Regions from separate parts of the Paenibacillus sp. MAHUQ-45 genome, predicted to be linked through region 1. Evidence: riboswitches for the same ligand, from Rfam matches in the RefSeq annotation. Region 1 holds a riboswitch; the other holds the start of a gene.
The links. Region 1 has a riboswitch for preQ1 ahead of queF (preQ(1) synthase). Riboswitches for the same ligand answer to the same signal wherever they lie in the genome.
Positions count from the first base shown of each region.

Region 2: another riboswitch for preQ1. It lies ahead of AC3Y23_RS17130 (queuosine precursor transporter); the one in region 1 lies ahead of queF (preQ(1) synthase).

Region 1 covers NZ_JBYUPV010000013.1:34,700-38,115, reverse strand. The annotation lists gene murB (UDP-N-acetylmuramate dehydrogenase) at 85-996, shown strand; gene ymzB (protein YmzB) at 1,113-1,448, opposite strand; PreQ1 riboswitch class I at 1,662-1,705, shown strand; gene queF (preQ(1) synthase) at 1,869-2,369, shown strand; gene queC (7-cyano-7-deazaguanine synthase QueC) at 2,401-3,066, shown strand; gene AC3Y23_RS23475 (6-pyruvoyl trahydropterin synthase family protein) at 3,060-3,416, shown strand, end outside.
Region 2 covers NZ_JBYUPV010000007.1:272,546-275,961, forward strand. The annotation lists gene AC3Y23_RS17125 (M24 family metallopeptidase) at 1-906, shown strand, start outside; gene AC3Y23_RS17130 (queuosine precursor transporter) at 1,031-1,765, opposite strand; PreQ1 riboswitch class I at 1,773-1,818, opposite strand; gene AC3Y23_RS17135 (methyl-accepting chemotaxis protein) at 2,167-3,416, shown strand, end outside.

The DNA of each region.
Region 1 (3,416 bases):
AATGGTTGACCTGTAATCATTATAGTTACATGTTTATGTCCCGTCAAGCGGGTTTATTTCTATTCCATCAAAGGGGTATGCAATATGAATATCAGTAAAGTTCAGGACGATCTGCAAGCGCTGGTCACAGCAGGCGTCGTTAAAAGTAATGAAGAATTAAAGGACCGGGTCTTTACCAAAATGGGGGGAAGAGCAGATATACTGGCAGCTCCCGCTACTTATGAGGAAATTCAGAAAATTGTTACATATGCGAATGAGCAGCATATTCCGCTCACGGTACTTGGCAATGGCTCCAATGTCATTATTCGCGACGGGGGAATACGCGGCATTGTGCTGCAGACCTCGGACCTGACAGGCATGGAAGTGCGTGACGGACTGTTGTATGCAGAATGCGGTGCCAAAATTATTGATGTATCGCGCTATGCGTTGGATCAGGGATTGGCGGGTCTAGAGTTTGCTTGCGGTATCCCTGGCACAGTAGGAGGCGCTCTTTATATGAACGCAGGAGCCTACGGTGGTGAGGTCAAAGATGTACTACACAGCGCTGTTGTCTTGAACAAGGCCGGTGAACTGATTACGCTTCAGGGTGACCAAATGCAGTGGGGATACCGGAAGAGCATCTTCTCAAGCGGCGAATACGTTGTTCTGGAGGCACGGTTTGCTCTTCAGCCGGGGGAAGCTACAGCCATCAAGTCGGTTATGGATGAACTGACGTTCCTTAGGGAATCGAAACAGCCGCTGGAATATCCATCATGTGGCAGTGTCTTCAAGCGTCCTCCAGGACGGTTTGCCGGGCAGTTGATCCAGGAAAGCGGGCTTCAGGGAACTCGCATTGGAGGTGCCGAGGTGTCCCGTAAGCACGCTGGTTTTATCGTAAATGTTGATCACGCCACGGCCAGCAACTATATCGGTCTGATCCAGCATGTCAGAGAAATCGTGAAGGATAAATTTGGTGTAGAGCTGGAAACCGAAGTGGAGATTATCGGCGAAGAGTAGTGAAATATGGAATAAGAGGCTGCGGGCAAGTATCCGTAGCCTCTTTGTCGTCCTAATCGAATTAAGCGCTGTTTTCTTGTTACAAAATACATGAGGGTGTTATATAGCCCGAGGTGTCATTCTTTAGACAGGGTGTAATGGGCACGGTCTGTCTTCACCTCTGCGATCTCCGCGTCCGAGCGATTCAGCTGCAGCCCACTGACTGCAATTTCAAAGTTGGCCTGGGGCAAGCGCACCAATTCGCCATCTCTGTTCAAGGTGCTTCCCGAGCCCCTGAGAATCAGTGCACTGTCCAGATAATCATCAATGACATCATCCGCATCACGAAAATCGACGGCTTCCAGCTTGAAATGAATGGTGTCCGTATCGGAAAGCTCCTGCTTCTCAATGACAATTGTCTTGTTCACCTGTGTATTCAGCCAATCCGAGAACTGCTGTACCTGCTGTTCCATAACCTAATCCCATCCTTTACAAGATGATCTATAGGCTATAAGTTACCCTGTTCGCCAAGAATGAATCCGTCATTTTTTCGCTGGCAAAATAGTTTATCACATTAATGATCAATCCATTTAATCATTATATTTTTTATACTTGTCATCCAGCATACCCCATGGTATAGTTCAAGACGCAGTATATCTGTTAAAGAAGAAGTCTGTGCCATGTGCGCAGGAGAGGTTCGCAAACTCCCTCTATAAAAAACTAAGACCCTTAAGGGACGTCAGATGCTATAGCGAATGATGTTCCGCGTATAAACGGGATTGCTCTGTCCATTGGTCGGCACTCGTTTATTCTTAGTAGAGCCAGGTTTTCGAAATCTCGTTCTTCTTTCCAATTCCGGCGTTGGCCGAAGGAAAAGAGAGGGATTTTTTGTCATGTCCGAAGGAAGATTGAAAGATGAAATGAAGGAAGTTACACTGCTGGGCAATCAGGGAACACAATACCAATTTGGCTATGCGCCAGAAGTGCTGGAGTCGTTCGATAACAAGCACCCTGGACGCGATTACTTTGTCAAGTTCAATTGCCCGGAATTCACCAGTCTGTGCCCAGTTACGGGCCAGCCGGATTTTGCGACACTGTACATTTCGTACATCCCGGAGCAAAAAATGGTGGAATCCAAATCGCTGAAGCTGTATTTGTTCAGTTTCCGCAATCATGGGGATTTCCATGAGGATTGCGTCAATATCATCATGAACGATCTCATCAGCCTGATGGACCCACGTTACATTGAAGTCTGGGGAAAATTCACCCCACGTGGAGGCATTTCGATTGATCCTTATTGCAACTGGGGACGTCCGGGAACGAAGTATGAAGCTATGGCGGAGCACCGCCTGCTGAATCATGACCTCTACCCGGAGAAAGTGGATAACCGCTAACCCTATTTTGTAAAAAAAGGAGATTTCGAAAATGAATAACAAAGCATTGGTTGTCTTCAGCGGCGGCCAGGATAGCACGACTTGTCTGATCTGGGCGCTTCAACACTATGATGAAGTCCAGGTAGTCACGTTCAATTATAATCAGCGGCATGCCGCTGAAATTGAAGTGGCACAGCAAATCGCCGCCGATTTTAAAGTGAAGCAACATATTCTCGATTTAGGACTGTTAAATCAGCTGGCACCCAACGCATTGACACGGGAGGATATCGCTATTGAAGATGGAGTGGAGAATGAGCTTCCCAGCACCTTTGTGGATGGACGCAATCTGTTATTCTTATCTTTTGCGGCAATTCTTGCTAAGCAGCTTGGGTACCACCATATCGTGACAGGCGTCTGCCAGACTGATTTCAGCGGATATCCGGATTGCCGTGATATGTTCGTGAAATCGCTGAATGTGACGCTAAATCTGTCTATGGACTACGAATTCGTAATTCATACACCGCTGATGTGGCTGGATAAAAAAGAAACCTGGAAAATGGCCGACGAACTGGGCCACTTTGATTATATCCGTGAGCGCACGCTGACCTGTTACAACGGGATCATTGGAAGCGGCTGCGGGACTTGTCCCGCGTGCTTGCTGCGCAGTCGTGGGCTGACGCAGTATGAAGGGGAGCGAAAGAAGGGTGACTCATGCTGAACGAGGTTTCTGTATGTAAAATCTTCACTTTTGACGCTGCCCACCAGCTTGTCGGCCACAAGGGGAAGTGCAGCAATCTTCACGGCCATACCTACAAGCTGGAGGTCGTTCTGAAAGGCATTCCCTCAGTGCAGGAGGGGCATTCTGACGAAGGCTTCGTTATTGACTTTAGCGAGATCAAGGCAAGGGTGCGGGAGGTGCTGATTGATCGTCTGGATCATGCTTTTCTCGCCACAGGCAATGAACCTGTTCTTGAGTCACTGTACAGCTCTGGCTCCAAAGTCGCACATCTCTCATTCCGCACGACAGCCGAGAATTTGTCAGCCTATGCGGCCTATGAGTTGAAGAAA
Region 2 (3,416 bases), on a different contig from region 1:
GCAGCCCATGCTGCCTCTTCCGTGAAGAATATCGCCACGCACAGTGACACTGATAATCCATATGAACTGCTGCGCTTGCGTCTGCAAGGCAAGAAGCTCGGGGCCGTTGGTATTGAGAAGGAGCATTTCACCGTTTCCCGATTTGAGCAGCTCGCAGGGGCCGTTTCGGCAGAGCGCTTCAGCGATATCGGCTATTTACTCCGGAGCATGCGCGCGAAGAAGACGCCAGAAGAGGTCGCTGCCATGAAACATGCCGCAGAGCTAGTGGAAGAAGTGCTGCGCCGTGGCCTGAAGCATGTCAAGGCCGGTGTCAGTGAAATTGAACTGGTAGCGGAGCTGGAGTATTTGATGAAGAAGCTTGGCGCTTCTGGCCCAGCCTTCGATACCCTGGTACTCTCGGGACCGAACACCGCTCTCCCACATGGCGAGCCAGGTAGCCGGATCATCGAGCCAGGAGATTTCCTAATGTTCGACCTAGGGCTGTATGCTGCGGGTTACGCCTCTGATATTACACGCACCTTTGCCGTGGAAGAGGCGGACAGCAAGCTGACCGGCATCTACAATGCCGTGCTTGCAGCTAATGAAGCGGGGATTGCCGCCGCTAAATCAGGAGCTACCTTTGGGTCAGTGGATCGCGCGGCCCGTGAAGTCATTGAAGCTGCCGGGTACGGGGAGTACTTCGTCCATCGTGTCGGCCATGGCCTCGGCATAGATGTCCATGAATATCCTTCACTGCACGGGCTCAATGAAGACATTATTGAAGTGGGCAATGTCTTTACGGTGGAGCCGGGCATTTATGTACCGGGCGTAGGCGGTGTGCGCATTGAAGATGATGTCTTCGTCAGTGAAGACGGTGCGCAGACACTGACCACCTTCCCTAAAGCTCTGACTGTACTTCATTTATAAAGAGGCATCGAATCACCTTTTGACAAGAAAACTCAGCATAATTATATAAAACAGCACGTCTCCAAATCAGGAGACGTGCTGTTTTATAATACATTAACTTGCTCTATAAGGACTCCTGGCTCTTCTAGGCGGTAGTCGCCTTCGTATCGGAAGCCTCCGGGAGTGGCATATTCGGTTTATCCTCCGCAAAAGTAAATGTGCGGGCAATATACAGTACCGGTGTCCCTGCTGCAGTGAGCAGGAATTTGATAATGTAGGTGGTCAGTAAGATCTCTGTCCATACCTTCAAGTCGTAAATCCCAGCAAAAGCAATCGTACAGAAGACCAATGTGTCCACAAAGGAACTCACCATCGTGCTACCATTGGTACGAATCCAGAGCTGGCGGGAGCTGCCATAATACTTTCGAATCCACGAATACAGCCGCACATCCAGGAACTGACTGACGAAGTAGGCTACCAGACTGCCCAGTGCAAGCCGTGGCATCATTCCGAAAATCGTCTCCAGCGAAGACTGGGCGATATCACTTTCCTGCGGCGTGAACGCCAGCGCCATCTGCATGATCACCGTCGTCGTAATCAGTGTGAAAAAGCCAAACCATACCGCTGTCCGCGCCTCCGCTCGCCCATACTTCTCGTTGAGCAGATCACTGGCCATGTACAATGTCACATACATGGTATTACCAAGCGTCATGACGATGCCCGGGGGCATGGAAATAGTCTTGGAGACCTGAATATTGGCAATGACGGTGGCAACACCCACCCAGGCGTACATCCCTTTTTTGCCGAACAGTCGGTAGCACAGCAGAAAAAACACAAAATTGACGAGGACAAAGAGAATCCCCCACCATAAATTAAACATCTTATAACTCCTCCTAGTTTTGTTTACGCGGGATGGTTACGAACCGCGGTTCCGAATTTTCGGAACAAAACATAAATACTCTACCATAACAGAAGCAAAGACACCAGAATATTTTGTTTTTTGCGTAAATCCTCTTTTTCCCATCCTCTTCTATTCAATTTTCGAAAGTTTCGACACTTTTTTATCTTTTTCAGAAAATAATACAGCGAAAATCGATTTTTTCACTATTCAACCGCAGGTTAATTATATAAAATAGTTATCAACAATGTGTGTTTATCCCACCAGAGCGATAGTATTAACCTGATATACGACCCTACTTACGGAGTTATCATAGCTATCCATACATAAAAAGGCATCAGGCTTGGGATAGAAAGGCATATCAGAGAAAAGGAGAGAATCCAATGTTTCGTTTCAAGCATTCGATTAGCCGAAAATTCACGCGCTTGTTGTTTGTCGCCATGTTGCTCGCGTCTCTTTTGTTAAGTACAAGCTTTTATTTCATATCGACTAATACGTTCGAGAGCTATGTACTGCCGCAGATCAACAAATTGCTGACCGGAGCTGTTCAGGATGTATACAAGAACATCAATTCTACCCACGCCCAGCGGGCGCTAGGCAAGAATGAGCAGTCAATTACCAATATCGAATACTATTTCAAGGACAAACGCAACCAACATGATGTAGAAACGATCTTTCTGGCGAGTCTGAACGACGGTCAAGCTACCGTACTTACCGCTGATCATGGCTCCAAAATGAAGGCAGGAGACAGCCTGCAAGTGACCCCAGCTATGGAACAGGCCTTCAAGGACCAAAAAACGACGCTCAGCGATATCTATAGCGACGATTACGGTGTACATAAAACAGCCTACATCGCTATTAAAGGCAGTCCGATGGTTATCGGCGTAAGCTCTGATGTAGCCTTTATCACAGAAAGAATGAACGGCATCCTCTGGACTAGTGCAGGAATCACCTTGCTCGTTCTCATCCTCGGCATCACCGGTGCCCTACTTATGAGCCGGCGGATCACACGCCCTATAACACAGCTCGCAGCGTACAGTAATAGGCTCGCGCAGGGTGATTTCACCCAGGAGTTGACTATAAAAGGTACCGATGAAGTAGGCCAACTCTCCGAAAGTTTCCGAACCATGACTGAACGCCTTAAAGAAATGTTCGGCCAGGTTCTGGAGACCTCCAGTACGGTTGTCGAAGACTCCAATGATCTCAAAGCGCGTGTGAAGGTCCTGAACGGGATGGCAGAGCAGTCCGCCCAGTCCGTGATCGAGATTGACAGAGGCAGTACATCCATAGCTCACAGCGCGAAGGACAACTCGCGGGCTATGGAAGAGATTAATTACAGTATCCAGCATATTGCCTCCGCCGCAGGAGAAGTTACTGAACAAATCAGCGAAGCCTCAGCCGAAGCGCTCGGCGGCAATGAAATTGCCCAGATGGCTGTTGAAAAAATGCGTCAGATTGAACGAGCTTCCGAACAGTCACTGAGCCAATTCCAGGTCATGAACGAGCGCTCCCTCCAGATCGGTGGAGTGGTGCAGGGCATCACAGAGATCACTAAGCAGATTCAGATGCTCTCTCTAAATGCGTCGATTGAAGCGGCACGGGCCGGAGAACATGGACGCGGCTTTGCCGTGGT